2 regions of the Aeromicrobium sp. UBA7512 genome follow, and region 1 is predicted to be linked to the other one. Evidence: predicted binding sites of a transcription regulator. Region 1 holds the regulator's gene; the other holds the start of a gene.

What was found. Region 1 encodes LexA, which represses DNA repair genes until DNA is damaged. Its sites were predicted from a motif close to TCGAACANNTGTTCGA; they were not measured.
Region 2: a site for LexA is predicted at 6,249-6,264, ahead of B2363_RS15095 (HNH endonuclease signature motif containing protein). Genes of this name have one in related genera too.

What each region holds. Positions count from the first base shown of each region.
Region 1 is NZ_DLNK01000003.1:160,389-176,022, reverse strand. It holds gene B2363_RS02730 (hemerythrin domain-containing protein) at 109-579, shown strand; gene B2363_RS02725 (hypothetical protein) at 595-903, opposite strand; gene lexA (transcriptional repressor LexA) at 986-1,672, shown strand; gene galE (UDP-glucose 4-epimerase GalE) at 1,682-2,650, opposite strand; gene B2363_RS02710 (carboxypeptidase-like regulatory domain-containing protein) at 2,673-4,418, opposite strand; gene B2363_RS02705 (ATP-dependent DNA helicase) at 4,461-6,410, opposite strand; gene hflX (GTPase HflX) at 6,467-7,861, opposite strand; gene dapF (diaminopimelate epimerase) at 7,858-8,670, opposite strand; gene miaA (tRNA (adenosine(37)-N6)-dimethylallyltransferase MiaA) at 8,680-9,588, opposite strand; gene B2363_RS02685 (antitoxin) at 9,679-9,900, shown strand; gene lgt (prolipoprotein diacylglyceryl transferase) at 9,933-10,772, opposite strand; gene trpA (tryptophan synthase subunit alpha) at 10,774-11,568, opposite strand; gene trpB (tryptophan synthase subunit beta) at 11,565-12,812, opposite strand; gene trpC (indole-3-glycerol phosphate synthase TrpC) at 12,852-13,667, opposite strand; gene B2363_RS02660 (hypothetical protein) at 13,831-14,685, shown strand; gene B2363_RS02655 (hypothetical protein) at 14,746-15,078, shown strand; gene B2363_RS02650 (MFS transporter) at 15,047-15,634, opposite strand, start outside.
Region 2 is NZ_DLNK01000007.1:867,482-883,115, forward strand. It holds gene B2363_RS15085 (acyltransferase family protein) at 1-1,374, opposite strand, end outside; gene B2363_RS15090 (CDP-glycerol glycerophosphotransferase family protein) at 1,515-4,844, shown strand; gene B2363_RS15095 (HNH endonuclease signature motif containing protein) at 4,954-6,231, opposite strand; gene B2363_RS15100 (citrate synthase 2) at 6,374-7,489, opposite strand; gene pdxH (pyridoxamine 5'-phosphate oxidase) at 7,587-8,222, shown strand; gene B2363_RS15110 (MFS transporter) at 8,270-9,535, shown strand; gene B2363_RS15115 (hypothetical protein) at 9,539-10,258, opposite strand; gene B2363_RS15120 (cryptochrome/photolyase family protein) at 10,268-11,614, opposite strand; gene B2363_RS15125 (metal-dependent transcriptional regulator) at 11,732-12,418, shown strand; gene B2363_RS15130 (PGPGW domain-containing protein) at 12,482-12,925, shown strand; gene B2363_RS15135 (LLM class flavin-dependent oxidoreductase) at 12,954-14,000, shown strand; gene B2363_RS15140 (cation:proton antiporter) at 14,024-15,634, shown strand, end outside.

The sequences.
Region 1 (15,634 bases):
CTTGGTACCTTGGGAACAGCGTCGCGTGCCGGTGGCAGTCCGTGCCAGGCATGGAGGCGTGGGATCCGAAGGAGTCGACGATGACCTCGTCGTTGCCTTCGCCCTCGCGTGACTGAGGGCGAGAAGACCAGGCTGATCGCCTGGAGCCGGGAGCTGCGCCGTGTCCACACGCGGCTGCGCGAGGCCTTGACAGTGACGCGTGCCGCCGTCGCCGCGGGCGAGCCCGTCGGCCCCGCGACGCGCGACCTGCTGCTGTTCTGCCACGGCTTCTGCACGGCCCTCTCGGGCCACCACCGGGGCGAGGACCACGAGCTGTTCCCCGCGATCGCGGCCGCGCGTCCCGACCTGGCCGACACCCTGCGCCTGCTGCGCCAGGACCATTCGATGATCGAGTACCTCGTCACCGGTCTGCGAGACGCGGTGGACCGCTCCGCCTCGGCTGCCGAGCTCGACCGGCACCTCGAGGGCATCGCCGCGGTCATGGAGAGCCACTTCCGGTTCGAGGAGCGCCGGCTCCTCTCGGTCCTGGAGACGCTGGAGCTCGACGCCGACCCCCACAGCGCCCTGGGGCCGCTGTGAGCCCCGCGGCCCCGATCAGCCGAGGAGACGGCCGAGCAGGAAGGCGATCGCGCCGACCACCACCACGAGGGCGATCGCACCGCTGACCAGCTCGACGGGGCCCAGACCGTGGTCGGGCACCCCGTGCTGGCGCAGGTCGACCTCGAAGTCCGGCAGCAGCAGCTGGAGGTCCACGGTGGCGTGGTCGGCCACGCCGTGCTCGCGCAGCACCTCGCGGGCGCAGGCCTCGACCTGCGCCAGATCCTCGACGGTGGACGTGCCCACCCCGGACACGTCGACCGTCCACCGGTCGCCCTCACGCGTTCCCACCACCACATAGCTCACGTCCCACACCCTAGGCCACGGGCGGACACGCCGAGTCGAACACGTGTTTGATCCGCGGCTCCGCCGGGACTACGGTCGGGGCATGAGCGAGAACCTGGACGAGCCGGTCGACCTGACCGGGCTGACCAAGCGTCAACGGCGCATCCTGGTGTTCCTGAAGGACCACATCGAGTCCCACGGCTACCCGCCGAGCATGCGCGAGGTCGGCGCCGCGTGCGATCTCGCCAGCACGTCCTCCGTCTCGCACCAGCTCCGCATGCTCGAGCGCAAGGGCTTCATCCGTCGCGATCCCAACCGGCCGCGCGCGCTCGAGATCTACCTCCCCGACTCCAAGCCCGCGATGCGCTCGCGTCCGGCCGAGGTCGACGAGACCGGCAGCGGCGACGCGGTCCCCCAGCCGGCCTACGTGCCGATGGTCGGACGCATCGCGGCCGGTGGCCCGATCCTGGCCGAGGAGCGCGTCGAGGAGGTCATGCCGCTGCCCCGCTCGCTCGTCGGCGACGGCACCCTCTTCCTGCTCGAGGTCAAGGGCGACTCGATGGTCGAGGCCGCGATCTGCGACGGCGACTACGTCGTGATCCGCCAGCAGCAGGTCGCCGAGAACGGCGAGATCGTGGCCGCCATGATCGACGGCGAGGCCACCGTGAAGACCCTCAGCCGCAAGAACGGCGAGGTCTGGCTGCTGCCGCAGAACGCCTCCTACGACCCGATCGACGGCACCGACGCCCAGATCATCGGCAAGGTCACCGCGGTCCTGCGCCGGGTCTGACGGTCGGCGTCAGTCGGCCGGCTCGACCGGACGCGAGGCCCACGCGCTGGCGACCATGTCGTCGAGCGTGTGGGTCAGCTTCCAGTCGAGGTCGCGCGCCGCGAGGGCGCCCGAGGCCACGATGCGGGCCGGGTCGCCAGGACGACGTCCCATCACCTCGGGCTCGAACGCGATGCCCGTGGCGTCGGAGACCGACTGCATGATCTGGCGCACCGAGACCCCCTCGCCGTTGCCCAGGTTGTAGACCCGCGCGAGCTCGTTGCCGGCCAGCAGCCGGCGCACCGCGGTGACGTGCGCCTCCGCGAGGTCGGCCACGTGCACGTAGTCGCGCACGCAGGTGCCGTCGGGCGTCGGGTAGTCGTCGCCGAAGATCCGCGGGCGGTGACCCTGGGCGAGGGCCCGGATCACCAGCGGGAAGAGGTTGTGCGGGCTCGAGTCATAGAGGTCGGGCTCACCCGATCCCACCACGTTGAAGTAGCGCAGCGACGTGTGGCGCAGGCCTGTGGCGTGCGCCTGGTCGCGGATCATCCACTCCCCCACCAGCTTGGACTCGCCGTAGGGCGACTCCGGTCGGGTGGCGGTGTCCTCGGTGACCGTCTCCACGTCGGGGGTCCCGTAGACGGCCGCGGTGCTGGAGAACACGATCGCGCCGATGTCGAGCCGCTCCATGGCGCGCAGCAGGCTCAGCGTGCCGCCGGCGTTCTGGCGCCACGTGTGGGCCGGCCGCTCGACCGAGACCCCGGCGTACTTGAACGCGGCCAGGTGGATGACGGCCTCGATGTGGTGCTCGGCGAGCTGGTCGACCAGCTGCTTCGCGTGCAGGACGTTGAGGTCGATGAACGGGACCTCGGGTCGCACGAACTCGCGGTGGCCGCTGGAGAGGTCGTCGACGACGACCGACTCCAGGCCGGCGCGCTCGAGGGCCCGGACGACGTGAGCACCGATGTAGCCGGCTCCGCCGGTGACCAGGATCGCCATGCTGGCAGCCTAGGACGCCGGGCTACTGCCGGAACTTCAGGGTGCCCACGGACTTGTTCTTGCCCCGCGTGACCTTGACGGTCTTCGGACCGGAGAACCCGCGCGAGATGCCGCGCCACGAGTCGGCGTTGACGACGATGCGGTAGCGCCCCGACGCCAAGCCGGTGACCTTGAAGCGGCCGCCGCCGTCGGTCATCGCGGTGCGGTAGACCTTCTTGCCGTCGGTGGAGGTCAGGCGGATCATCAGCTCGGTGCGCGGCTTGACCTTGTTCGCCGTGACACGACCGCTGACCGAGCCGCCCTTGTAGTTCTTCAGGCCGACGCGCATCGACGAGCCCTTGACGTACACGCGCTTGTACGTGCCGGACGTCCAGGCCCGGCAGTGCTGGCGGTACATCTTGTAGTTCTTGGCCTTCCACTTCTCGAACCCGCGATCGAGTCCGTTGAAGTAGCCGTCGTTGTTCTTGTAGCGGCTCTTGTACCAGGCGTGGCAGCCGGTGCGGCGGCCCATCTCGAACCAGTAGTAGCCCTCGCCGAGGCTGACCTGGCGGCCGTTGCCGGCACGGACGACGTCGGACGCGAGGATCGCGCGGCCCGTCGCGTACTCGCGGATCGTCAGGTAGCGGTCGACCTTGGCCGAGCTGGAGCGGCCCTGGTAGCCACCGGCGATGACCGAGACCTTGGTGCGGTGCCGGCCGATGTTCTGCACGCGGCCGGAGAGACCACCGTTGGGCAGCTGGAGCATGCGGCCCGTGGAGCTGGCCTCGGCACGCTGGTTGACCATCGTGTGGCACGAGCCCCACCCGCGGTCGTTGGCGCCGAACCACAGGCCACCGGCGGGCTTGACGGCGTAGATGCGGTTGCCGGAGGTGGGCAGGAACCCGACCTCGTAGCGACCGCTGGAGTTGGTGCGGGTGCGTCCGTAGACGTTGGCGCAGGACATGAAGTCCAGGTCGCGCAGCACGCGCGAGGAGCGGGACCAGTAGGGAGGACGGCCCACGATGGTGACCTCGGAGCCGGCGACCGGCTTCGAGCCGTTGACGACCTGGCCGCGGATCGACGCGTAGCGCGCGTTGGCGACGTAGCGGTACTTCCCGCCGCGGGTGACGCGGATCGTGGTGCCCGCACTCATGTCACGAGCGCCGCCGGCGAAGGCGCCCGCGCCGTTGCCACGGAACCACCACGAGCGGCGCTCGCCGCCGGAGGTGCCGATGATGTGCAGCTTGTAGCTGGCGGACGGGGAGTTGTTCGCCCCCATGCGGACGCGGAAGGAGAAGCGGCCGCCGTTGCGCTCGACGTCGTTGGCGGTGGAGATCAGCACGTTGCGGTTGCGCGAGCCCAGGCGCCACAGCTCGACCTTGACGCCGGTGGCGGCCGCGCCGCCGGTGCGGGCGACGGTGCCGGAGATGGTGCCGTAGGTGACCTTGGCCTGCTGCGTGATGGGGCGCGCCGCCGCGCCGCTCATCCGCACGACCGCCTTCGGCTTCGCGCGCCACGTCGTGTTGCGGAACGTCACGTAACGCGACGACCGGGCCTTGACCTTGAAGCTGCGCTTCTGGGAGGAGACGCCGTCGACCCAGATGTGGCCCTTGCACGTCTTCTTCTTGGTGCAGCGCGCCCAGACGGCGCCGTACCCGGCGTCGGTCATGGCCACGAGGGCGGTCTTGGTCGACAGTGTGCCCGCGGCCTGCGCAGGTGCGACGGCGACGAAGAGAGATCCGACGAGCGCCAGGCATGCAGCGGCGAGCGAGGGAAGACGGAACGGCATGGGATCCCCGAGCTGGTTGAGCGATGAGTCCGGGCCACGGTATCAAACCGAGGCCTGATTCCCCGCCTTCGCCGTTTCGTCGAGGCGGCGCAGCGCCGCGGTGACGACCGATCGGTCGGTGGTCCGCCACAGCGGCGGCAGGGAGGAAGCCAGGAATCCGCCGTACCTCGCGGTGACCAGGCGCGGGTCCAGGATCGCCACCACGCCGCGGTCGGTGGAGCGCCGGATGAGGCGACCGACGCCCTGGGCCAGCAGCAGCGCGGCGTGCTGCGCGGCCACCTGCATGAAGCCGTTGCCGCCGCGACGCTCGACGAGGCGCTGGCGGGCGCTGCTGAGCGGGTCGTCGGGGCGCGGGAACGGGATGCGGTCGATGATCACCAGGGTGCACGTGTCCCCCGGCAGGTCGACGCCCTGCCACAGGCTCAGCGTGCCGAACAGGCACGCGCTCGGCTCCTCGGCGAAGCGGCGGGCCAGCTCGGGCAGCTGGGCGTCGCCCTGGCAGAGGATGTCGAGGTCGGGCAGGGACTCGCGCACGTACTCGGCCGCCCGCTCGGCGGCGCGCCGCGAGGAGAACAGCCCGAGGGTGCGGCCGCCGGCCGCCTTCACGAGGGCGGTGATCTCGCCCAGCTGCTCGGCCTCGAGCCCGTCGCGGCCGGGCGCCGGCAGGTGGCGCGCGACGTAGAGGATGCCCTGGCGCTGGTAGTCGAAGGGCGAGCCGACGTCGAGACCGGTCCAGTTCTCGCCCTTCATGTCGAGCCCGAGGGACGCCGCGACGGGACCGAACGAGCCACCGAGGGTGAGCGTCGCGCTGGTGAGCACGACGGTCTTCTCGCCGAACAGCTTCTCGCGCAGGGCGCCCGAGACGTCGATCGGCGCGATGCGCAGGTGCAGGCCGGTGCGGCCCTCCCCCAGCCACAGCACCTCGGTCTCGCGACCGGCGGCCATGCGCTCGGCCACGCTGCGGACGTCGTCGATCGAGGTGCGCGCCTGCTGGCGGCCGGGATCGGCCTCCTCGCCCTTCTCCTTGGTGAAGCTCGAAAAGCAGGCACGGGCGCTGTCGCGGACGAGGGCGAGCGCGCCGGCCAGGGCGGGCTCGATCGCGTCGATGCGGCCGGGCTGGACGTGCGTGAGTGCATCGGCGAGGGCGTCGGCGGCGTCACTGAGGTCGTCGGCGGTGCCCCCGTCGTCGAGGTACGACCGGGCCCGGCGGGCGGCTCGCTCGATGAGGCCGGGGTCGAGCTCGTCGGTGGACGCCTGGGTGACCCGGGCGGCGAGCTCGTGCGCCTCGTCGACCACCACGGCGTCGAACTCCGGGAGCATCGGGATGCCCTCGATCGCGTCGATCGCGAGCATCGCGTGGTTCGTGACCACGACGTGGGCGTTGGCGGCGTCCTCGCGGGCCCGCTCGGCGAAGCACTCGGCGGCGTACTCGCAGCGCGCGGCGCCGAGGCACTCGCGCGAGGAGACGCTGACCTGGCGCCAGGCGCGCTCACCGTGGGTGGGCGCGCCGTCGCGGTCGCCCGCGTGGCCGCCCTGGGCCTGGTCCTCGGCCCACTCGCGCAGCTGCACGACCTCGGCGCCCAGCGAGCCCTCGGGGACCTCGACCAGGACGCCCTGGTCGTCGGGTGCGCCCTGGCGGACCCGGTGCAGGCACGCGTAGTTGGCGCGGCCCTTGAGCACGGCGTGGTGCGGCACCGTGGACATCGTGCCGCGCGCTGCCTCCTTGAGAGCCGGGATGTCGCGCTCGACGAGCTGGTGCTGCAGGTTGAGCGTGGCCGTCGCGATCACGACGCGCTTGTCGTGCAGCAGCGCCGGCACGAGGTAGCCCAGCGACTTGCCGGTGCCGGTGCCGGCCTGGACCAGCAGGTGACGCTCCTCGGACAACGCCTTTGCGACCGCCTCGGCCATCGCGACCTGCCCGGGGCGCTCGGATCCGCCCACCGCCGCGACGGCGGCACCGAGAACGTCGGTCACACCGGGTCGGGAGGGCATGGCAGAACGCTACCTGTCCGCCGGAGCCGCGGACTCACCGATCCACAGGGACCGGTTCAGTGGGCCCGGGCGAACTGCTCGAGCTCGGCGGCGAGCTCGGGGTGGACGCGCGCGACGACGTGCGTGCCGTCGGCGACGTGCTCGAGCTGCTCGATCTCGGCGTGCAGGTGCAGCTGGTTCACGAGGTCGCCGCGCGAGTACGGCACCACCGCGTCGACCAGCACCTCGGGCACCGGCAGGTCGGCCTCGATCGCGTTCAGCAGCTCGTCGATGCCCTCACCCGTGCGGGCGCTCACGACGACCGCGTGCGGCTCGCGGGCCAGCAGCGCCTTGAGCACCAACGGGTCCGCCTGGTCGGCCTTGTTGATGACGATGACCTCCGGGACCCGGACGGCCTCGATCTGCGCGAACACCTCACGGACCGCGGCGATCTGGCCCTCGGGGTCGGGGTGCGACCCGTCGACGACGTGCAGGACGAGGTCGGCGTCGGCCACCTCCTCGAGGGTGGAGCGGAACGCCTCCACTAGCTGGTGCGGCAGGTGCCGGACGAAGCCGACGGTGTCCGAGAGCGTGTAGACGCGTCCGTCCGATGTCTCGGCGCGACGCGTGGTGGGATCGAGGGTGGCGAACAGCGCGTCCTCGACCAGCACGCCCGCACCGGTCAGCCGGTTGAGCAGGCTCGACTTGCCGGCGTTGGTGTACCCGGCGATCGCGACCGACGGGATCTTGTTGCGGCGGCGCTCGGCCTTCTTGGTCTCGCGGGTGCCGCGCAGCTCCTTGAGCTCGCGGCGCAGCTTCGCCATCTTGGCCTGGATGCGGCGGCGGTCGGTCTCGAGCTTCGTCTCACCGGGACCACGGCCGCCGATGCCCTCGCCGCCCGCGGCCTGGCCGCCGGCCTGCCGGGACAGGTTGCCGCCCCAGCCGCGCAGGCGCTGGGTCTGGTACTGCAGCTGCGCCAGCTCGACCTGGGCCTTGCCCTCGGCGCTCTTGGCGTGCTGGGCGAAGATGTCCAGGATCAGCGCCACGCGGTCGACGACCTTGACCTTGACGCGGTCCTCCAGGTTGCGCAGCTGGCTCGGCGCCAGCTCGCCGTCGCAGATCACGGTGTCGGCACCCGTCGCGCGCACGGCCTCGCGCAGCTCCTCGACCTTGCCGCTGCCGATGTAGGTGGCGGGGTCGGGCTTCTGGCGGCGCTGGATGAGCGCGTCGAGCACCTCGGAGCCGGCCGTCTCGGCCAGCGCCTTGAGCTCGGTCAGGGAGTTCTCGGCGTCCTCGACGGTGCCTTCGGTCCACACGCCGACGAGCACCACGCGCTCGAGCCGCAGCTGGCGGTACTCGACCTCGCTGATGTCCTCGAGCTCGGTGGACAGTCCGGCGACACGGCGCAGCGACGAACGGTCCTGCAGGTCCATCTCCCCCTGCTGGAGGTCGGGACGGGTCTCGTCGCTCATCCGCGCCACTCCATCGTTCCGCCGGCCACGATCCGGGCCGGTCCCCGCAGGACGGTGCGCTCCGGCTCGACGGTCACGTGCAGGGTTCCGCCGGGCACGTCGACCCGGTACTCGGTGGGATCGTGTGCTCCGTCGGCATGCGCGGTGGCGATCGCCGCGGCGCACGCCCCGGTGCCGCAGGAGCGGGTCTCGCCCGACCCGCGCTCGTGGACGCGCATCCCCACGTGGTGGGTGCCGCGTCGCTCGACGAACTCGATGTTGACGCCCTCGGGGTAGACCGACTCGGAGAACGCGGGCTGCTCCAGCAGGGTGCCGGCGTCCTGCACGCGGTCGACGAACGCGACGGCGTGCGGGTTGCCGGTGTGCACCTCGAGCGCCTCCCAGGTCTGGCCGGCGGCCGAGACCTTGGAGTGCGTGCCGGTGGTGAAGGCCCCCATGTCGACAGCGATCTCGTCGCCGACGACGGAGAGGAACTTCAGCCCGTCGCGCGTGTCGATCGGGAACTCCGGCCCCTCGACGAGACCCTGCTCGAGCAGGTGGCGCGCGAACACGCGGATGCCGTTGCCGCACATCTGGCTCAGCGAGCCGTCGGCGTTGCGGTAGTCCATGAACCACTCGGCGGGCGAGTTGTGGCCCAGCGCGGTGCAGCGCACGACGCGCATGACACCGTCGGCGCCGATGCCGCGGCGCCGGTCGCACAGGGCGGCCACGAACGCCGGGTCGAGGTCACCGTGGAGGGTGCCGTCGTGGTCGGGCAGCAGCACGAAGTCGTTCTCGGTGCCATGCCCCTTGAACCACGTGAATTCCATGTCCCCAGCCTACGGGTGATCGACGAGTGCCACCGCGCGCCCGAGCAGGTCGGGATCGTCGAACGGCAGCCAGTGGATGCGCGGGTCCTTGCGCATCATCCGGTCCTGACGCCGCGCGAACCGCCGGGTGCCGGACTTCGTCTCGGCGCGCGCCTCGTCCTCGGTCAGCTCACCGGCCAGCATCGCGAGCACCTGCTGGTAACCGAGCGCCCGCGAGGCCGTGGGCGAGGCCGCGAGGCCGGGCAGTCCCCTGATCTCCTCGACGATGCCGTCGGCCCACATCGCGTCGACGCGGGCGTCGATGCGCGCGTCGAGCACGTCCCGCGGCACGTCGAGCCCGATCATCACGACCTCCGGGTAGATCGACACCGGTTCGGGCATCGTGGCCGCGAACGGCTCGCCCGTCAGCTCGCCCACCTCGAGGGCACGGACGATCCGGCGCCCGTTGGTGGGCAGGATGGCCGCGGCGGCCCGCGGGTCGCGCCGGGCGAGCTCGGCGTGCAGCGCCTCGGGACCGACGTCGTCGAGGCGCTCGGCCCACCGCGCGCGCACCCGCGGGTCGGTGCCCGGGAAGTCCAGCGGATCGATCGCGGCGCGCACGTACAGCGACGAGCCGCCGACGAGGATCGGCACCGCGTCACGATCACGGATCTGCTCGATGGCGGCGCGCGCCGCCCGCTGGAACGCCGCGACGCTCGCCTCCTCGGAGGGGTCGAGGACGTCGAGCAGGTGGTGCGGGACCCCGGCGCGCTCCGCCTCGGTGGCCTTCGCGCTGCCCACGTCCATGCCGCGGTACAGCTGCACGGAGTCGGCGTTGACGATCTCACCGCCCACGGCGCGAGCCAGGCCGACCGAGAGCCGCGTCTTGCCCGAGGCGGTCGGACCCACGACGGCGACGACGGGACGGCTCGGTCTCATGGGGCCAGTCTTTCAGGCGCGCGCGGCCGACCCGAAGTACCGTGACGTGCGGGACCGCCGAGCGGTCCTCCATCGACGAGAGGGGCACCCATGGGCTTCCTGGACAGGTTCAAGGGCAAGGACGCCGAGCAGCTGGTCGACCGGGCCAAGGAGGAGGCGGCGCGGCACGACGAGGACATCGACGCCGCGATCGACAAGGTCGCGGACCTCGCCGACAAGGCCACCGACGGCAAGTTCACCGAGAAGATCGACGATGCCGCCGCCAGGCTCAAGGAGGCCGCGGACAGGATTGACGAGGACCCGAAGGCCTGAGGAAGCGCTGGCAGTGACGTTCCCGGGGTCCTCTACGGCGTGTCGGCCCCGGAAACGTCACGCTCAGGGGTCTCGCGATACCGGCGGCCGGCCCACACGAAGTAGGCCAGGGCCAGGCAGAACACCACGATCGAGGTCCAGATGTTCAGCCGGAACGGGCCGATGTGGTTCACCGTGTCGATCCGCAGCGCCTCGATCCAGCCGCGCCCGAGCGTGTAGAGCATGACGTAGAGCGCGAACACCCGTCCGTGCGTCAGCGCGAAGCGCTTGCCCAGCCACACCAGCAGCGCCGCGGCCGCGAGGTTCCACAGCGCCTCGTAGAGGAACGTGGGGTGGAACGTGGCGAACTGCTCGTAGCCGTCGGGACGGTGCTGCTCGGAGATCTCCAAGCCCCACGGCAGCGTGGTGGGACGCCCGAAGAGCTCCTGGTTGAAGTAGTTGCCGAGCCGCCCGATCGCCTGCGCGACGAGGAGGCCCGGCGCCAGGGCGTCGGCCATCTTCAGGAAGTCGATGTCGTACCGGCGGCAGGCGATCCACGCGCCCAGGCCGCCGAACGCGATGGCGCCCCAGATGCCGAGGCCGCCCTCCCAGATCTTCAGCGCGTCGATCGGGTCCCGACCGTCGCCGAAGTAGAGCTGGGGGTCGGTGAGGACGTGGTAGATCCGTCCGCCGATGATGCCGAACGGCACGGCCCAGATCGCGACGTCGCCGATCGCGCCGGGGCGGCCGCCGGCCGCGACGAACCGGCGGTCGGCGATCCAGATCGCGGCGAAGACGCCGGCGATGATGCACAGCGCGTAGGCCCGCAGGGGCAGCGGCCCGAGGTGCCAGACGGCCTGTTCCGGCGAGGGGATGAAGGTGGCGATGGTCATGTCAGTCCCGTTCCACGCCGGTGCGCAGGTCGGTCACGAGGTCGCGGATGGCGGCGAGCCCGGAGGCCTCGTCCGGCTGGTCGAGCAGGCAGCGCACGAGCGCCGATCCCACGATCACCGCGTCGGAGAACTCGGCGATCTCGTGGGCCTGGGCACCGTTGCTGACGCCGAGCCCCACGCCGACGGGCTTGTCGGTGACCTTGCGCAGGCGGCCGACGAGCTCGGGCGCGAGACTGCTGGTCTGCTCACGCTGTCCGGTGACGCCCATGACCGCGGTGGCGTAGATGAAGCCGCTGGCGGCCTCGGCCGTCATCGCCAGCCGCTCGTCGGACGACGACGGCGACACGAGGTAGATGCGGTCCAGACCCTGCTCGCGGGAGGCGCGCTCCCAGTCGACGGCCTCGTCGGGAATGAGGTCGGGCGTGATGAGCCCCGCTCCCCCGGCGGCGGCGAGGTCGGCGGCGAACCGGTCGACTCCGCGGCGCTCCACCGGGTTCCAGTAGGTCATCACGACGGTGGGCGCGCCGGCGGCCGAGGCCTGCACGACGCGGAAGACGTCGTCGACCCGGGTGCCGTTGACGAGGGCGGCCTCAGCGGCGGCCTGGATCGTGGGCCCGTCCATCACGGGATCGCTGTAGGGCAGGCCCACCTCGACCAGGTCGACCCCGGCCTCGATCATGGCGCCGATGGCGGCGATGGAGCCGTCCACCGTGGGGAACCCGGCGGGCAGGTAGCCCACGAGGGCCGCGCGGTTCTCGGCGCGCGTGCGCTCGAACAGTTCGTCGATCACCGTCATCGGTCCGTCTCCGCCCGGTCGTTCTCGTCCAGCAGGCCGAAGTACTTCGCGGCGGTGTGCACGTCCTTGTCGCCGCGGCCCGAGAGGTTGACCAGGATCGTGGCGTCGGGACCCATCTCCTTGGCGAGCTCGACCGCGCCGGCCAGCGCGTGCGCCGACTCGATCGCCGGGATGATCCCCTCGGTCTTGCACAGCAGGTCGAACGCGGACATCGCCTGAGCATCGGTGGCAGGCCGGTACTGGGCCCGTCCGATGTCGGCCAGGTGCGCGTGCTCGGGGCCCACGCCCGGGTAGTCGAGGCCGGCGCTGATCGAGTGTGACTCGATCGTCTGGCCGTCCTCGTCCTGCAGCAGGAACGAGCGCGCGCCGTGGAGCACGCCGACCTCGCCGGCGGTGATCGTGGCGGCGTGGCGACCGGTCTCGAAGCCGTCGCCGCCCGCCTCGATGCCGATGAGCCGCACGCTCTCGTCGGGCACGAACGCCGTGAAGAGGCCGATCGCGTTCGATCCGCCGCCCACGCAGGCCACGGCCGCGTCGGGCAGCTTCCCGGTGAGCTCGAGGACCTGGGCGCGGGCCTCGTCGCCGATGCCTCGCGTCAGCTCACGCACCATCGTCGGGAACGGGTGCGGGCCCGCGGCGGTGCCGAAGAGGTAGTGCGTCGTGTCGACCGTGGTGACCCAGTCGCGCAGCGCCTCGTTGATCGCGTCCTTGAGGGTGGCGCTGCCCGTGGTGACCGGGATGACCTCGGCGCCCAGCATCTGCATGCGGGCGACGTTGAGCGCCTGGCGCTCGGTGTCGACCTGGCCCATGTAGACGGTGCAGTCCAGGTCGAGGTAGGCGCACGCCGTGGCGGAGGCGACACCGTGCTGACCGGCCCCCGTCTCGGCGATGCAGCGCGGCTTGCCGATGCGCTTGGCCAGCAGCGCCTGCCCGATCACGTTGCGGATCTTGTGGGCGCCGGTGTGGTTGAGGTCCTCGCGCTTGAGCAGGATGCGCGCACCGACGGCCCGGGAGAACCGGTGCGCCTCGTACAGCGGGCTGGGCACGTTGGCGTACTCGCGCAGCATGCGGTCGAGCTCGGCGCGGAACGCGGGATCGGCCTGGGCGGCCTCCCACTCGCGGGTGATCTCGTCGAGCGGGGCGATCAGGGCCTCGGGCATGAACCGGCCGCCGAAGCGGCCGAAGTGGCCCGGACCGTCGGGAAGCGCCGATCGCGACGGCGATCGGCCGGAGATGTCAGTCATGGTCGTCCTGGGTGAGGGGTCGGCGGGGAGCTGGTGGTCTCAGCTCGGCTGCCATCGGTGCTGCAGGGCCGGGTGGGAGCCGGCCGCGACCAGGTCCGCCACGGTGGCGCGAGGGTCGTCGCCCCGCACGAGGGTCTCACCGACGAGCACGACGTTGGCGCCGAAGCGCGCGTACTCGATCACGTCGTGCGGTCCTCGGACGCCGGACTCGGCGACCTTCACCACCGAGTCGGGGATCCGGGGGGCGAGGCGCTCGAAGGTGCCGCGGTCGACCTCGAGGGTCTTGAGGTTGCGGGCGTTCACGCCGATGAGGTCGGCGTCGGCCGCGAGGGCGCGGCGCACCTCGGCCTCGTCGTGGACCTCGATCAGCGGGGTCAGGCCGATCGACCGGGCACGGTCGATGAGCGACTCCAGCGCGTTCTGGTCGAGAGCGGCCACGATGAGCAGGGCCATGTCGGCGCCGGCGGCGCGCGCCTCCCAGAGCTGGTACGACGTGGTGATGAAGTCCTTGCGGAGCACCGGCACGTCGACCTGGCCACGCACGGCGCGCAGGTCGTCGAGGGTGCCGTTGAAGCGACGCTGCTCGGTCAGCACGCTGATCGCGGCGGCGCCGCCGGCCGCGTAGTCGGCGGCGAGCTGGGCCGGGTTCTTGATGTCGGCGAGTGCACCCAGGCTGGGACTGGACCGCTTCACCTCGGCGATCACCGAGACGCCCTCGGCGCGGAACGCCGGCATGGGATCCAGGGCCGGCGGCTGCTTGTCGGCCTGACGCTTGAGGTCGTCCAGGGAGACCCGGCTCTGACGCTCGGCCAGGTCCTCGGCCACCCCCGCGAGGATGTCGTCGAGCACGGTCATCGCACTCTCCCTTCCCCTGTCGGGACTCGGCTCCGAACTGACCTCCAGCGTATCCCCGCACCGTCACCAAGCGGCACGCACCCTCCGTTTCGAGACAGCATCACTGGCAGGATCGATGTTCCGCACGGTGTACGGAGCGGCGCATCCTCCCTATGCTCGCCTCATGTCGACCAACGAGCCGCCCACCGGACCCGACCCGGAGACCCCGGGTGGTCCTGTCCCGCCCCCGCCGCCGTCCTACGGCGGCCCCGCCTACCCGCCTCCCCCGCCCGGTGACGCCTCCGGCGGCGGCTACCCGCCTCCGCCCGGGGGGTCCGGCTACGGCGGTGGCTACCCGCCTCCGCCCCCGGGCGGCTCGGGCTTCATCGAGCCCTTCAGCCCGACCGACGCGATCGGCTACGGCTGGCGCAAGTTCTCCTCGAACGCGGGCCAGTGGATCATCGCCGGACTGGCGATCTTCGCCGTCTCGGTGATCTTCGGCGTCTTCAGCTTCCTGGTGCAGCCGGACATCGACGCGACCGAGACCAACCCGTTCGCCGGTTTCAGCTTCGCCAGCATCGTCGTGAACCTGCTCTCGACGCTCGCGACGTACGTGATCTCCGCGTTCATCTACCGCGGCGCGCTCGACGAGACCGAGGGCCGGCCGTTCTCCCTCGCCGACACGTTCTCGCGGGTGCCGATCGGACCGGTCATCCTGACGTCGCTGCTGGTGTCGATCGGCATCACGATCGGCCTCGTGCTGTGCGTCCTGCCGGGCGTCATCTTCGCGTTCCTGTCCTACTTCGCCCTGCTGTTCGTGGTGGATGAGAACCAGTCCCCGGTCGATGCCATCACGTCGAGCGTGAAGCTGGTGTCGGCCAACCTCGGCCAGGCCCTGCTGCTGGCGCTGCTGAGCTTCGTGATCGTGCTGATCGGTGCGTGCCTGTGCGGCGTCGGCCTGCTCGTGGCCTACCCCGTGGTGACGATCGCCACGGCGTACGCCTACAAGAAGTTCCGCAACCAGCCGGTGGCGGCCTGATGCTGTGAGACACGGCGCGGCCGGGCGAGCAGCCCGGCCGCGCCGTCCTATGCTCGGCGGGTGACGAGCTACCCCGCGCCGCCCGGCCAGCCTCCCTACGGCCAGGGCTACCCCGCTGCTCCGGACGGCAACCAGGCCGTGTGGTCGCTGGTCATCGCCATCGTCAGCATCTTCCTGGCCTGCTGCTGTGGCGTGTTCTCGATCGCCGGTGGCATCGCGGCCATGATCCTGGCCAGGAACGAGCGCACCCGCGCCGAGCAGTGGAACGGCCCGTACGCCGACACCTCGATGGCGACCGCCGCCTACTGGCTGGGGGTGGCCGCGATCGTGATCGGCGTGCTGTCGCTCATCGCGACCGTCGTCAGCGTGGCGCTGGAATTCGCGCTGGCGTGACCGGGCGCGGCAGCAGCAGGCTGCCCACCGCCGCCGCCACGGCGAGCGCCCCCGCCAGCAGCCACGCCGACGTGTAGTCCCCCGAGGCGGCGCGCAGGGCGCCACTGGCCGCCGCCGCGACGCCGGCACCGATCATGTGGGCCGCGAACACCCAGCCGAAGACGATGCCGCCCCGCTCGGCCCCGAACGCGGTGCGGCACAGCACCACCGTCGGCGGGACCGTGGCGACCCAGTCCAGACCGAACAGCGCCACGACCAGGAGCATCGGCGGCTCGACCGTCGGGCCGAGCAGCGCCGGCACGGCCAGCAGCGCGAGGCCACGCAGCGCGTAGTAGACCGACAGCAGCAGGCGCGGGTCGTAGCGGTCGGTCAGCCACCCCGAGCCGATCGTGCCGACGATGTCGAAGATGCCCACCACGGCCAGCAGCCCGGCAGCGGTCGTGGCCGCCATCCCGTGGTCGTGGGCGGCGGGCACGAAGTGGCTGCTGATGATCCCGTTGGTGGTCCAGCCGCAGACGAAGAACGTGCCCGCGAGCAGCAGGAACGAGCGCGTCCG
Region 2 (15,634 bases), on a different contig from region 1:
GTTGAGCTCGGTGTCGTGCACACCCCCGAAGCAGTTCGGGTACTCCTTCTCGTAGTCGTTGACCACGGCCTCGGGCGACGGGATCAGCTGGTCGTCGAGCTCGGGGTTGTGGCACGGGTTCTCGGGATCGCGCGAGGCCGCGCCGAAGCAGTCGGGGGCGTCCTCGACCAGCTTCTCGGCGACGGCGACGGCGCGCTCCTGGGCCGCGGCGGCGGTCTGGTGCCCGGCCAGCGACGCCCCGACGAGCGCGGCCGCGCCGACCAGAGTGGCCAGTCCCGTGATGGCCGGCCGGCGCAGGCCGAAGCGGTGCGTGAAGCGGATGGGGTCCTCGACCCAGCGCTTGGTGGCCCAGGCGGCGACGATCGTGAACACGAGGATCCCGACGCGCGGGCCGAGCCCCAGCTCGTGGCCCAGCACGAACGGCAGGATCACGATCGGCGGCCAGTGCCACAGGTACATCGAGTAGGAGATCTCGCCGAGGGTGTGGGTGGGGCGCCACCGCATGACCGGAGTGGGGGACAGGACGCCGCGGGGCTCGCCCGCCCAGATCACCACGAGGGTGGCCACCACGGGGACGATCGCGGCGGTGCCCGGGAACGGCGTGGAGTCGTCGTACGTCAGGCCGCACCACGCCAGCGTCAGGAAGCCCGCCCACGACAGCAGGGCGGTGGGCGCTCCGCGGCGCACCGTGGCGCTGCCCATCGCGAGCGCCAGCAGGGCGCCGGCGCCGAACTGCCACGCCCGCGCCGGGGTGACGAAGTACGCGGCCGGCGGGTTGGCCTGGGTGATCCACAGCGAGTACGCCAGGCTCGCGACGGTCGCGGTGCCGAGCACGAGGGCGACCATGAGCTTGCGTGACCGACCCGTCCGCACCGCCAGGACGGTGGCCAGGATCACCAGCAGCGGCCACACGAGGTAGAACTGCTCCTCGATCGAGAGCGTCCAGTAGTGCTGCACGGTCGTCGGGTCGTTCTCGGCGGCGAGGTAGTTCACCGAGTCGGCCGCCAGGGCCCAGTTCTGCACGTACAGCGCCGAGGCGACGATCTCCTTGAAGTTCTGGCTCCAGGTGACCAGCGGCATCCACAGCCAGACGGCGAGCGCGGACACGGCGAGCACGAGGTACGCCGCCGGCAGCAGGCGCCGGGCGCGGCGCGCCCAGAACCGGGCCAGGTCGACCTTCCCGGTGTCGGCGGACTCGCGCAGCAGGTGCCCGGTGATCAGGAAGCCGGAGATGACGAAGAAGACGTCGACGCCGATGTAGCCGCCCGGGAGGCGCCCCGGCCAGAGGTGGTAGATGACCACGAGCAGCACGGCACAGGCGCGCAGGGCCGAGATCTCGGCCCTGAATCGGTCGCTGGGAGGACTGGCGGGCACCGCACCACGATACGAGGGCGGTCCCCATCGCGCCCACCGCGGCCCGCGGGTGACCCGTCGGGACGCGGCGTCCCCCTCTAGAATCGAGAATCGCGTGGTGGGGGCGTCCCGCCGTGAAGTCGACGGGAACCGAGGAGAGCATGCCTGACGTGGGTCGAGTACGGCGTCGGGTCGTCGCGATGGTGCCCGAGCGCGCGAAGGACCGCCTGCGCCGTGCCCTCGGCAAGGGTCCCGCGCCCCGGCCCCACGCCTCCCTCGTCGTGCGCCACGAGGCCGGCCTCGTCCACTACGCGGGCGCGTTCCGCGACCCGGTGCGCGTGGTGGCCTTGGTGGTTCGTCCCGCCAGCCGGCTCGGCCAGGTCAGCCTCCGCCTCGAGCAGGCCCCGTCCGCCACGTTCGCGTTCGCGCTCGATCCCGTGCAGCTCTGGGAGCTCGGCGGCCGCGCCGCCGGCCGCTTCGACCTGTTCGTCGAGGTCGAGGGGATGGGAAGGAAGCGCACCGAGCAGCGCCTGGGCCGCTTCGACCACACCGACACCTCGGCCGCGATGGCGTTCATCGAGATCGAGGGCGCCGCGTCCCCGTTCGGCGAGCAGGTGCACGCCTGGACCCACGTCACCGACCAGGGCAACGTCTCCGTGCGCTACGCCGCCGAGCCGATCCGTCGCTTCGAGGTGGAGGGCAAGCGGCTCGACGTCGGCCCGCGCGGGATCGCCGCGGACCTCGTCCTCAAGACCTTCTCGCGTCCGGCGAGCGACATCCGGCTGTCGCTGCAGTGGCGGTTCTCCGGGACCACCCAGGAGATCCCCGTGCGCGTCGAGCCGCTCGACGCCACCGCCGCCCACGGCCTGTACGACTACCGGATCAGCTTCGACATCACGCCCGACGCCGTGGACGACGCCGAGCGCGAGGGCATCATCGACCCCCACCTGATCATGGAGCTCGACGGGTTCGAGCTGCCGGTGCGGGTGCCGTTCGCGGAGAAGAGCTTCTCCCACTTCAGGCTCCGCGACCTGCCGGTGCCGACGCAGGGTGGTGCCCACGTCGACCAGTGGGTGCCCTACCTGACCTTCCGTGCCAAGCGGCTCGCGTTCTGGTCGGAGCGCTTCACCGTCGAGAACCACCGGTACCTGCGCCGGATCGAGCGGTGGGCGTGGCTGCTCGCGCCGCTGCGCCCGTTCTCAGGCATCTGGCTCGTGGGGGAGGTGCCCTACAAGGCGCAGGACAACGGCTTCGCGCTGTTCCGCTGGATCCGCCGCAACCACCCTGACCGTCGCGCCTACTACGTGATCGACGCCGACTCGCCCGACCGCGACAAGGTCGAGCCGTTCGGGAACGTCGTCACGGCCCGCTCGCGCGAGCACATCCGCTACACGGCCCTGGCGTCGCGCTTCGTCGGCAGCCACCACGCGGAGTACCTGCACGCCTCGCGGTCGCCCCGGCTGGCCCGGCACGCGCGCGGCCTGCGCGTGTTCCTCCAGCACGGCGTCACCGGCATGAAGAACGTGCGGCTCAACTACGGCCGCCTGCACATGCAGGAGATGCCGCCGGACCGGGTGGTCGTGAACTCGGCCGCCGAGCGCCAGATCTTCATCGAGGACCTCGACTTCTTCCCCTCGCAGGTCGAGGTGACCGGCTTCGCGCGGTACGACTCGCTCTTCGAGGGCGAGCCGCAGGTGCAGCGCCGGCTCCTCGTGATGCCCACGTGGCGCGACTGGCTGACCAGCCGCGAGAGCGTGCTCACCAGCACCTACCTGGCCAACTGGCTGGACTTCCTCAACGACCCCCAGCTGCAGGCGCTGCAGCGCGACGGCGTCGAGATCCTCATGGTGATGCACCCGAACCTGCGGGCGCTGGTGGACGACCTGCCGCTCGAGGGGATCTCGATCGCCCCCCGCGACGCCGACGTGCAGGAGCTCATCCGCACCAGCGCCGCCCTCGTGACCGACTACTCCAGCGTCGCGTGGGACGCGGCGTTCCTGCGGCGACCGGTGTTCTTCTTCCGCTTCGACGACGCGGTGCTCACCGGTGCCCGCACGCCGTTCATCGACGCCGCCACCGCCCTGCCCGGGCCGATCGCGCACCGCGCGGCCGACCTGGCCGGTGAGGTGGCCCGGTCGGCGGGCTCGGGCTTCACGATGGACGACGAGTACGCGCGTCGCGCCGCCGCCTTCCTCGAGCTCCCGACGTCGGGCTACGGGGAGCGCAACTACGAGATGGTGCGCACCGCCGACGGCCTCTCCACGCGGCTGCTGCGGCTGCGCAACGTGCGCGCCGTGCGCGACGCCTTCAAGCGCTTCCGCGCCGGGCCGCACTACTACCGCGTGATGTCGCTGATGTTCCGCTTCGGCAGCCTCCTGCCGCGCCGCGACATCGCCGTGTTCGAGAGCGACCGCGGCAGTGCCTACGGTGGCAGCCCGCGAGCTCTGTTCGAGCGCCTGCACGAGCGGGGGACCTCACTGGACCTCTGGTACGTCAACAACTCCACGCTGCGGGTGCCGCCGGACGCGCACAAGGTGTTCCGCCTGACGCCGCGTTACTTCTGGACGATGTCGCGGGCGCGCTACTGGGTGTTCAACCAGAACGTGCACGACCTGTGCCGCCGGCCGCGGGGCACCCACTACCTGCAGACGTGGCACGGCACCCCGCTCAAGCGGATGCAGAACGACGTGCCGGTCATGCACGGGCGCGCCGACGACTACCACCAGAAGGCGCAGGAGCTGGTGGATCGCTGGTCGAGCCTGGTCTCCCCGAGCCCGTACGCGACCGCGGCCTTCCGCAGCGCCTTCGGCTTCACCGGCCCGATCATCGAGTCCGGCTACCCCGGCAACGACGTGTTCCACACCGAGGTGGGCCGGCAGCGGGCGCGCGAGACCCGGCTGCGGCTGGGCCTGCCCGAGGACCGCACGGTGGTGCTCTACGCCCCCACCTTCCGCGACGACGGCCGCGCGGCCGGTGCGAAGGGCGCGTGGGCCCACGACATGGCCCTCGACCTCGGCCGCTTCGCCGAGCGCCTCGGCGAGAACGTGACCCTGCTGGTGCGCCTGCACCCGCTGGTGAAGTTCACCTGGCCGAAGGACCTCGACGCCAGCATCGTCAACGTCTCGAAGTACCCGGACACGCAGGACCTGCTGCTCGTGGCCGACGCGCTGATCACGGACTACTCGTCGATCATGTTCGACTACGCCCAGCGCGGCCGGCCGATCATCTCCTACGTCTACGACCTCGAGCACTACCGCGACGCCCTGCGCGGCTTCTACGTCGACCTCGAGGAGATCGCGCCCGGTCCCGTGGTGCGCACGAGCGACGAGGTCATCGACGCCGTCTCCCGGCTCGGCGAGGTCGAGGTCCAGTACGCCGACCGCCTGGCCGCCTTCCGCGAGCGCTTCGGAGGGCTGGAGGACGGTCACGCCTCCGACCGCGTCATCGACGCGGTGTTCACCGAGTCCGAGCGCGGCGCCGCCCCGAACTGACTCGCCGTCGATCGAAGTGCCGCTGTGTTCAGGGGGTCCCGCCGTCGATCGAGTGACGCCGAGCTTGCGAGGCGTGGGGGCACCTCCCGCTTGCGGGGGAGTACCGAGATCACGCTGACGCCGCGAGGGGTCGGTAGCGGTGGTTGCGTTGCCACTGGCCGCGCAGCTGGAATTCGGGTGTGCCGTCGTCGTTGAACCGGATGGGGATGTGGGCGTCGTGGACGCGGTGGTGATGGTGTGAGCAGAGCAGCACCCCGGTCTCGAGGTTGGTCTCGCCTCTCTGACTCCACGGGATCGCGTGGTGGGCTTCGGTCCAGCCCGGTGGCCGGTCGCATTGGGGGAACGCGCAGCCCTGGTCCCGTTGGGCGAGGGCGATCCGTTGGGCCGCCGTGTGATGGCGCTTGGCGCGCCCTTCGTCGAGGACCTGGCTCGACCCGTTCATCACGACGGGGAGGATCCCGGCGCCGCAGGCGAGCTTGCGAAGTTGGTTGGCCGACACCGGGGTGCCGAACTCGGTGACCCCGGCGCGGTCGGTCTCGCCACGCAGGGTCTTCTCGTCGACGGTGACCACGAGGGTGGCCGCGACGCCGCCGTGATTGCCGTAGCCCTCGCGCGGCAGGTGGCGCACGATCTCGGCGAACGCCTCACCGGCCTTCTCTCGCGGCTCGCGGCGCGCCTCGTCGGGGCTGCTCTCGGTGAGGGCGCGGCGGCGAGGGCTGGTCTTGGACTCGACCACGGCGCGCAGCATGTCGGCGGTGACGGCGTCGGTCTTGCCGCCGAACGGGACGAGTCCGGTGGTCTCGTCGGGCCGGCCGATCCAGAACTCGCGCAGCTGACCCCGCGCGGACTCCTCGCGGGTGAGCTGGTTGTTCTCGATCCGGTCGGCGCGGTCGGCGTCGACCACCTCGACCGCCCGGCGCGCCTTGCGGCGCAGCTGCTCGGCGGTCATGACCTGCGCCGCGGCCACCATGTCCTGCTCGACCCGGTCCCGCTGCTGTGCCGATAGTCCGACCGGGAGCGTGTCGAGCGCGTCGGTCACGATCGCGGCCTTGGCCGTGGACATGCCCGGCACCGCCAGCGCTTCCTTCACCCGCGGTGCGGCCTCGATTCGGTTCGCCAGACGGATTTGGTGGGCGGCGTCGCGCCGGGTCACACCGGCTTCGCTCGCAACCAACGCCGTCAGGTTCGGCGCATCAGTGGCACGGTGGGCATCGCTCCGGTCGGCGGCGGCCACCAGCGCGAGGCTCAGCGCGTCGGCCTCGCGACGCAGCGCCTGCACCGCGGCAACCTCAGCCGCGAGCTGCTCAGGGCCGAGCGATCCCAGGTCACGCGAGCGCGCGTCAGCCAGGAACCGCTGCCCCGACCTGAGCCCACCGACGACGTCCACGCATCCCCCGATCCGCTTCGAACTGATGTACCAAGACTAGTCCATTGGGCCCAATAAGACAAGGGATGAGTGCGAGGAGGAGGGAAGCAGAACGGGGCGCCGCCACAGTCGTGGCGACACCCCGTGCGGGTCGTGCGGTGGCTCAGGCCTTGGTCTCGGCCCAAGCCGGGTTCCAGCCGGGAACCTCGTCGGCGGTGCGCGAGGCCGGACCGGTGTAGATCGCCGAGGGGCGGATCAGGCGGCCGGTCTTGTACTGCTCGAGGATGTGGGCGCTCCAACCGGCGGTGCGCGCCGAAGTGAACATCGCGGTGAACATGTTCGCGGGGATCTCCGCGAAGTCCAGCACGATCGCGGCCCAGAACTCGACGTTCGTCTCCAGGACGCGGTCGGGGCGGCGCTCGCGCAGCTCCTTCAGGGCGGCCTGCTCGAGTGCCTCGGCGACCTCGGCGCGCGGGGCGGCGAGCTCCTTGGCGGTGCGACGCAGCGTGCGGGCGCGCGGGTCCTCGGCGCGGTAGACGCGGTGGCCGAAGCCCATGAGGCGCTCGCCGGAGTCGAGGAGGTTCTTGACGTACGCCTCGGCGTCGCCGGTCTTCTCGACCTGCTCGATCATGTGGAGCACGCGCGAGGGGGCGCCGCCGTGCAGCGGGCCCGACATCGCGCCCACTGCGCCGGAGAGGGCGGCGGCCACGTCGGCGCCGGTGGAGGAGATGACGCGAGCAGTGAACGTGGAGGCGTTCATGCCGTGCTCGGCGGCGGAGACGAGGTACGCGTCGATGGCCTTGGCGTGGTCCGGGTTGACCTCACCGCGCCAGCGGGTCAGCATCCGCTCGACGATCGTGTCGCACTTGTCGATCTCGCTCTGGGGGACCATCGGCTTGCCGAGGCCGCGGGCGGCCTGGGCGACGTACGACAGCACCATCACCGCGGTGCGGGCGAGGTCGTCGCGCACCTCTTCGGGGGTCTCGATGTCGTAGAGCTGACGCAGGCCCCACACGGGAGCCATCTGGGCGATCGCGCTCTGGACGTCGGCGCGGATGTCGCCGGAGTGCACGGGGATCGGGTACGGCTCGGCCGGAGGCAGGCCCGGGTCGTAGGAGCCGTCGACCAGCAGGCCCCAGATCTTCTCGAACGGCACGCGGCCGACGAGGTCATCGATGTCGACGCCGCGGTACCGGAGCGCGGAGCCTTCCTTGTCGGGCTCGGCGATCTCGCTCTCGAACGCTACGACGCCTTCCAGTCCGTGGTGTACTTGAGTCATGCCTCAATAGTGCCCTGTGGCCGTTCTGCGGCGTGCAGCACGGTCGATTCCCGGCTGCTTCGCCAGGTGCGGTCGTCAGCCCGGTTACCGTGGCGACATGAGCGACGACCTGGCCCGGATGCGGACCGAGTACGCGAAGGCCGGCCTGGACGAGGCCACCGCGGGGGACGACCCGATCGGGCTGGCGCAGGCCTGGATCGCCGAGGCGATCGCCGCGGGCGTCCACGAGCCGAACGCGATGGCGCTGGCCACCGCCACCCGCGATGGCGAGCCCTCGGTGCGCATCGTGCTGCTGAAGGGCTTCGACGCGACCGGCGCCGTCTTCTTCACGAACTACGACTCGCGCAAGGGTCGCGAGCTGGAGCAGAACCCCCGCGCGGCGGCCGTGCTGCTGTGGCACCCGCTGCACCGACAGCTGCGGATCGAGGGTGCGGTGACCCGCCTCGACCCGCACGAGTCGGACGCCTACTTCCTGGCCCGGCCGGAGGGAGCGCGGATCAGCGCGGCCTCGTCGCCGCAGTCGCAGGTCGTCGCCGGCCGCGAGGAGATCGAGCGCCGCTGGCACGAGGCCGAGGACCACCGGGCCGCCGAGCGGCGTCCCGAGGGATGGGGCGGCTACCGCATCGCGCCCGAGGTGCTGGAGTTCTGGCACGGCCGCGAGAACCGCCTCCACGACCGCATCCGGTTCACGCGCGTCGGGGGCGACTGGACGCGCGACCGGCTCGCGCCCTGATCGACGGCGCGGTCACCGGCACCGAGGCGCGCGCCTAGGCTGCTCCGGTGCGAAAGCTCCTCACCGACGTCCGCCCGCTGCGGGTGTCCCCGGCCTACCGCAGGCTGTGGATCGGGCAGGCCGTCTCGGGCTTCGGCCAGCAGATGTCGGTGGTCGCGGTCGCCTGGGAGGTCTGGACCCTCACCGAGTCGTCGTTCTCGGTGGGCCTGGTCGGCCTCGCGGGGCTGCTGCCGCTCATCGTCGGAGGACTCTACGGAGGTGCGCTCGTCGACGCCTTCGACCGCCGCACCGTGGCGCTGGCGTCGGCGATCGGCCTGTGGGTGTCGGCCATGGCACTGGTCGCGCACAGCGTGGCCGACGTGGAGTCCGTCGGGTTCCTCTACGCGGTGGTCGCCGTGCAGGCACTGTTCTTCGCCGTCAACAACCCGGCCCGCGCGGCGATGCTGCCGCAGCTGCTGCCCGGGCACCTGCTGCCGGCGGCGAACGCTCTCGGCATGGCCTCGACGAACCTGTCGTTCACGGTGGGTCCGCTCGTCGGTGGTGCGCTGATCGCGTGGCGGGGCGTGGAGGCGGCCTACGTGGTGGACGTGCTGCTCTACGTGGCGGCGCTGTACTCGGTGGTGCGACTCCCGGCCCTCCCTCCCGCCACGAAGATGCCGGTGCCGGGCATCAGGTCCGTCATCGACGGGCTGAGGTTCCTGCGGACCGCGCCCAACATCGCGATGTCGTTCGTCGTCGACCTGTGCGCGATGGTCTTCGCCCAGCCGCGCGCGCTGTTCCCCGCGCTGGCGGCCACCGTCTACGCCACGTCGGGCGGCGGCGACGCGGGCGCCTCCTCGCTGGGCCTGCTCCAGGCGTCGCCGGCGATCGGCTCGCTGCTGGCGTTCGTGGTGTCGGGCTGGGTCAGCCGGGTGCACCGGCACGGTGTCGCGATCGTCGTGGCGATCGTCGCCTACGGTGCGAGCGTCGCGGCGGTGGGCTTCTCGGCGATCGGGCTGCCTGGCCTGCTGTGGCTCGCCGTCACGTTCCTGGCGCTGTCCGGCGCCGCCGACATGATCAGCGCCGCCTACCGCTCGACGATCCTGCAGTCGGCCGCGCCCGACGAGATGCGCGGGCGCATGCACGGCCTGTTCATCGTCGTCGTCGCGGGCGGGCCGCGCCTGGGCGACTTCGTGATCGGCTCGGTCGCCTCACTCGTCGGCGAGCCGTGGGCGATGGTCATCGGCGGCGGGCTGTGCATCGCCGGCGTGCTCACCTCGGTCGCCCTGCGCCGCCGCTTCCTGGCCTACGACGGCCGCCACCCGACCCCCTAGCGGTCAGCTGCCGAAGGTGGCGATGTCGATCTCGATCCAGACCTGCTCGGCGCGGCCGACCAGCTCGCCGGCCGGCGTGTAGAGCGCCGTGCCGGTGAAGAACTTGCGGCCCTCGCGCGCAGCCAGCTGGCCCACCGCGTGATACGTCTCGCCGGCCACGGGGGCGGAGAGCACCTCGGCGGTCATCGTGCCGAGCACCATCGGCTGCACCGAGAAGTCAGCCGCCCACCCGCCGGGGCAGTCCAGGGCAGCCCACGCGACGGGCAGGCCCACCGTGCCGTCCGCCTCGGCGAACGAGGGATGCACGGTCCACGGGGCGGCCGTGAGGTCGTCGCCGACGGGGCCGCTGAAGATGCGGAGCCCGTCACCCTCACCGCGCGCGGTGCCGCACGTGAAGCACTGGTCGAACGGGTGCGTCGTGAAGCCCGGGTAGGCGGCCAGTCCGGCCTCGACGACGGACGCGTCCAGGAAGGGCGGCGGCTCCCGGGTGAAGGCGCCCGGGCCGGCGGTGCCGACGAGCGCTCCTCCGTGGGTCACGAGCCGGGTCTCGTCGGTGTCGTGCTCCCAGGCCAGCGGGGTGTCGAGCGGCGGCGGCATCCGCAGTCGCGACGTGACCGGGCGGGTGTGGTCCTGCGCGAGCCGCTCCTGGGCGACCAGGCCGCACACCCAGCCGCCGTTGCCGGAGTCGGGCGGACCGTTGAACTGACGAGGGATCGTGACCATGCCCCGACGCTATCCTCCGAGCGCGTCGTGGCGGCGCAGGGCCTCGAGGCGCTCCTGCGCGTGGTCGACCAGCGGGGGCGGGTAGTCGGCCGGTGGGTCCGGGAGGGTCCAGGGCTCGTGCACGCCGCGGCCTTCCACTCCGCGCAGCTCCGGCACCCAGCGCCGGATGTAGGCGCCGTCGGGGTCGAACCGGCGGCCCTGTCCCACGGGGTTGAAGACGCGGAAGTAGGGGGCGGCGTCGGTGCCGCACCCGGCCACCCACTGCCAGCCGTGCTGGTTGTTCGCGAGGTCGGCGTCGACGAGCCGCTCGCGGAACCAGCGCGCCCCGTGGGTCCACTCCAGGTGCAGGTCCTTCACGAGGAAGCTGGCGACCGCCATCCGCACACGGTTGTGCATCCAGCCCTGCGCGAGCAGCTGGCGCATCCCCGCGTCGATGAACGGGAAGCCGGTGCGCCCCTCCTTCCACGCCTCGAAGTCGCCGGCCGGCTCGTCGTACTGCATCTGCTCGTAGGCGCGGTTGTAGTAGCCGAACGCCGAGCCCGGCCACTCGTGCAGGACGTCGGCGTAGAACTCGCGGAACGCCAGCTGTCGCTCGTAGGCGCGGGCGCCGGCCGACGACCGCTCGGCGAGGTCGGCCAGCAGGGTGCGCGGGTGGATCGTGCCCCACTTCAGGTGCACCGACATCCGCGAGGTCGTGTCGAGGTCGGGGCGGTCGCGCTCGGTGTCGTAGTCGTCGACGTGCTCGTCGAGCCACCGTCGCCAGTGCGCCCGGGCAGCCTGCTCGCCCGCCGCGGGGAGGTCGACCCCGTCGGCCTCGCGCACGTCGGGCAGGGCCACCGATCCTCCCGGCCGGACCCACGGCACCGCGTGCGAGCGCACCGCCGTCACCGGCGGGTGTGCACCCTGCGACTGCCACGCGCGGAACCACGGGGTGAACACCTTGTAGGCCGACCCGTCGCCCTTGCGGACCGTTCCCGGCGCGACGGCGTACGACGAGTCCGCGGCCACGAGCGGCACGTCGCCGAGCGCCTCGCCGACCCGCGCGTCCCGGCGGAGGGCGTAGGGGGTGTGCCCAGCGGTCACGTGGACGCTCGCGGCGCCGGTCTCGCGGACCACCCGCGGCACCTCCACCTCGGGCCGGCCCCGCACCAGGTGCAGCCCTTCGATCCGCTCGTCGAAGTCGGCCAGCAGCCGAGCCAGGTACGCCGCCCGCACCGGCATGTTCTCGGCCGGAAAGTGGTCGTCGAGGACGAACAGCGGGACGACGCCGTCGGGCCCCGCCTCGAGCGCCGACCTCAGCGCGCCGTGGTCGTGCAGGCGCAGGTCGGCGCGGAACCACATCACGGAGACGGTCACCTCGGCATCGTCCCCTGCGCGAGCTTGGTCCGCACCCGGGCCGATCCGCCGGCGGCGGGAGGGCGGCCGATCGACGCACCGGGCCTGACCTGCGGCGTCACATGGAACAATGGCCGCGTGAGCGAGCTGATCGACACCACCGAGATGTACCTGAGGACCATCTTCGAGTTGGAGGAGGAGGGGATCATCCCGCTGCGGGCCAGGATCGCCGAGCGCCTCCACCAGAGTGGCCCGACGGTGAGCCAGACGGTGGCGCGCATGGAGCGCGACGGGCTGCTCACGGTCGAGGGCGACCGTCACCTCGAGCTGTCCGAGCGCGGCCGCTCGCTGGCCACCCGCGTGATGCGCAAGCACCGCCTGGCCGAGCGCCTGCTGACCGACGTGATCGGCCTCGAGATCGAGTACGTGCACGAAGAGGCCTGCCGCTGGGAGCACGTCATGTCCGAGCAGGTCGAGCGCCGTCTCGTCGCGCTGCTGGGCCACCCCACCGAGTCGCCCTACGGCAACCCGATCCCCGGACTCGGCGAGCTCGGCGAGGTCGTCCGCCCGGCCGAGTTCCTCGACGGCGTCGAGTCGCTGCTGACCGCCGCGGTCGGCACCGAGCCCGTGCGCGTGGTCGTGCGCCGCATCGCCGAGGAGCTCCAGAAGGACACCGAGGTCATGTCGGTCCTGCGGCGCGTGGGTGCGCTCCCGGGCAACGACGTCCTCGCCTCGCGCGGCCACGACGGACTCGTCGTCGCGCGCCAGTCCGAGACCGCCGAGATCGACGCCGAGGCAGCCGCCCACATCTTCGTCTCGCGCTGAGCCGTCCGTGCCGCCCGACCCGACGTCGGCGAGAGGTTGGCACGGGGCTGGCAGGATGTTCCCATGACCTTCGGTGCGCGCGTGCGTGGCTGGTTCCAACGCACGGGCTCCGAGGCGCTCGGCTGGACCCTCGTCGTGCTGGGCATCGTCATGCTGGTGATGCCCGGGCCGGGCCTGCTGGGCATGTTCGCCGGCATCGCGCTGCTGGCTCGCCACTACACGTGGGCCGACCGGCTCGTCGAACCGCTGGAGGAGAAGGCGATCGAGGCCGCGAAGTACGGCGTCGCCACGATCCCGCGCATCATCGTCAGCGTTCTGGGCATCCTCTGGGTCGCCGGCGTGGGCCTGGTCTGGTTCCTCTCGCCGACAATCCCCGAGTTCGAGATCCTCGGCGTCGGCTTCGGCCCCGAGCTGCCCGCCGCGGGCCTGGTGGGCGCGATCGGGATCTGGATCTCCGACCTGATCGCCATCGTGCTGCTCGTCTACAGCATCCGGCGCTGGCGCTGAGGTCGTCGGCCCCGTCTACGGTGGGGCCATGAGTGCGATCGATCCCGCCACCGTCGAGCTGGGCCTGGACACGTTCGGGGACGTCAGCCTCGGCGAGGACGGCGCCCCCGAGCACCACGCCGTCGTGCTGCGGAACGTCGTCGACCAGGCCGTGCTGGCCGACCAGGTGGGGCTGAGCTTCATCGGCCTGGGCGAGCACCACCGCGACGACTTCGCGATCACCGCCCCCGACGTCGTGCTGGCCGCGATCGCCTCGCGCACCGAGCGGATCCGCCTCGGCTCGGCGGTGACGGTGCTCAGCTCCGACGACCCCATCCGCGTGTTCGAGCGCTTCTCCACCCTCGACGCGCTCTCGAACGGCCGGGCCGAGGTCATCCTGGGCCGCGGGTCCTTCACCGAGTCCTTCCCGCTGTTCGGCTTCGAGCTGGAGGACTACGAGCGGCTCTTCTCCGAGAAGCTCGACCTGTTCGCGCAGATCCTCACCGAGGAGCCGGTCACGTGGTCGGGATCGATCCGGCCCCCGCTCACCGAGCAGGTCATCTACCCGCCCACCGAGTCGGGCCGCCTCAAGGTGTGGATCGGCGTGGGCGGCACCCCGCAGTCGGTCGTGCGCGCCGCGCACTACCGGCTGCCGCTCATGCTCGCGATCATCGGCGGACCGCCGGCGCAGTTCGTGCCGTTCGCGAACTACTACCGCGAGCTGCTCGCCGCCGACGGCGTCGATCCGCTGCCGGTCGGGATGCACTCGCCCGGCTACGTCGCCGACACCGACGAGCAGGCCCGCGACGAGCTCTTCACCCACTTCCAGGCGCAGCGCGACCGCATCGGGCGCGAGCGCGGCTGGCCGCCCACCACCCGGATCCAGTTCGAGCGTGACGCCAGCCCCGAGGGCGCCCTGCACGTCGGATCGCCCGAGACGGTGGCGCGCAAGATCGCCACGAACCTCAAGGCGCTGGGGATCAGCCGGTTCGACCTCAAGTACGCGAACGGCGCGATGCCCCACCACCAGCTGATGCGCTGCATCGAGCTGTACGGCACCCAGGTTGCGCCGCTCGTGCGCGACATGCTCGCCTGACGCCTGCCTCTACGCTGGCGGCCATGGAGTCGATCCTGATCGCGGTGCTCGTCGTGGCGGCTATCGTGGCCGCCTCCGTGGTGGCCCCGCGGATCGGTACCGCCGCCCCCTTGGTCCTGCTCGGCATCGGCCTGGTCGTGAGCCTGCTGCCGTTCACGCCGGAGTTCGTCATCGATCCCGAGCTGATCCTCGCGGGGCTGCTGCCGCCCCTGCTCTACTCGGCCGCGGTCAACATGCCGACGATGGACTTCCGGCGGGACTTCCGCACCATCAGCGGCCTCTCGGTACTGCTGGTCGTCGTGAGTGCCCTCGGGCTCGGCGTGGTCTTCACGCTGCTCATCCCCGGGATCGACTTCGCACTCGCCGTGGCGTTGGGGGCGATCGTCAGTCCCACCGACGCGGTGGCCACCTCGATCGCGAAGCGGCTCGGCGTCCCGTCACGCGTGATCACGGTGCTGGAGGGCGAGAGCCTGCTCAACGACGCGACCGCGCTGGTGCTGCTCCGCACGGCGGTGGCGGCCACGGCCGCGGGCGTGAGCTTCGGCGCGATCCTGGTCGAGTTCGTGTGGGCGGTCGTCGGGGCCGTCGCGATCGGGTGGGTCGTCGGCACGGTGGTGCTGCGCCTCCGCGCCCGGATCGAGGACGCGGCCGTCAGCACCGCGATCTCCTTCACGGTGCCGTTCGTCGCGTTCCTCCCGGCCGAGCACCTGGAGGCGTCCGGCCTTGTCGCCGCCGTCACGGCGGGGCTGGTCACGGGCCACGGCCAGGCGAGGCACCTCGGGCCGAAGCAGCGCCTCTCCGACCACCAGAACTGGCGCACGATCGAGGTGCTGCTCGAAGGGCTGGTCTTCCTCATCATGGGCCTGGAGGTCTCGGCGCTCGTCCGCGATGTCGAGGACACGACCGAGGGCGGCGTGGCGCGTGCCGCCGTGCTGGCGGCGATCGGTCTCGTCGTCGCGCTGGGGATCCGGGCGTTCTACACGCTCTCGATCGTGCTGATGGAGCGCCGCCGGATGCGACGGACGCCCCAACTGCGCGAGGCGATCGACGAGTGGACCACGAAGGTCGAGCACAGCGAGCACCCTCGAGCCGACCGGTTCCGCCGGCGACTGCGGCGCGCCTCGCACGACATCGACTTCTACGACGCCGCCCGGTTCGGTCGGCGCGAGGGCTTCATCCTCGTCTGGGCGGGCATGCGCGGCGCGGTCACGCTCGCGGCGGCCCAGACGCTGCCGACCGACACCGAGAACCGCTCGCTGCTCGTGCTCGTCGCCTTCTTCGTCGCACTGACCTCGCTCGTGGTGCAGGGCGGCACGCTGGGCTGGTTCGTCCGGCGCCTCGGCCTGGCCGGGCGGGCGCACGGCGCCGAGCAGGAGTGGACGCGACTCGACGACCGCATGCGCGACGCGGCGCGTGACGTGCTGGACGACGCCGAGCTGCCGCCCGAGCTGTCGGGTCTGCGCGAGCGGTTCACCCGGACGCTCGACGACGACACCTACGACCCGAGTGTCCTGAGCGACGTGCGGCTGCGGGTGATCGAGCGCCAGCGGGAGGTGCTGCTCCAGGAGCGGGCCGAGGGCACGTTCAGCAGCGAGGTCCTCACCCGGATGCTGGCGAAGCTCGATGCCGATCAG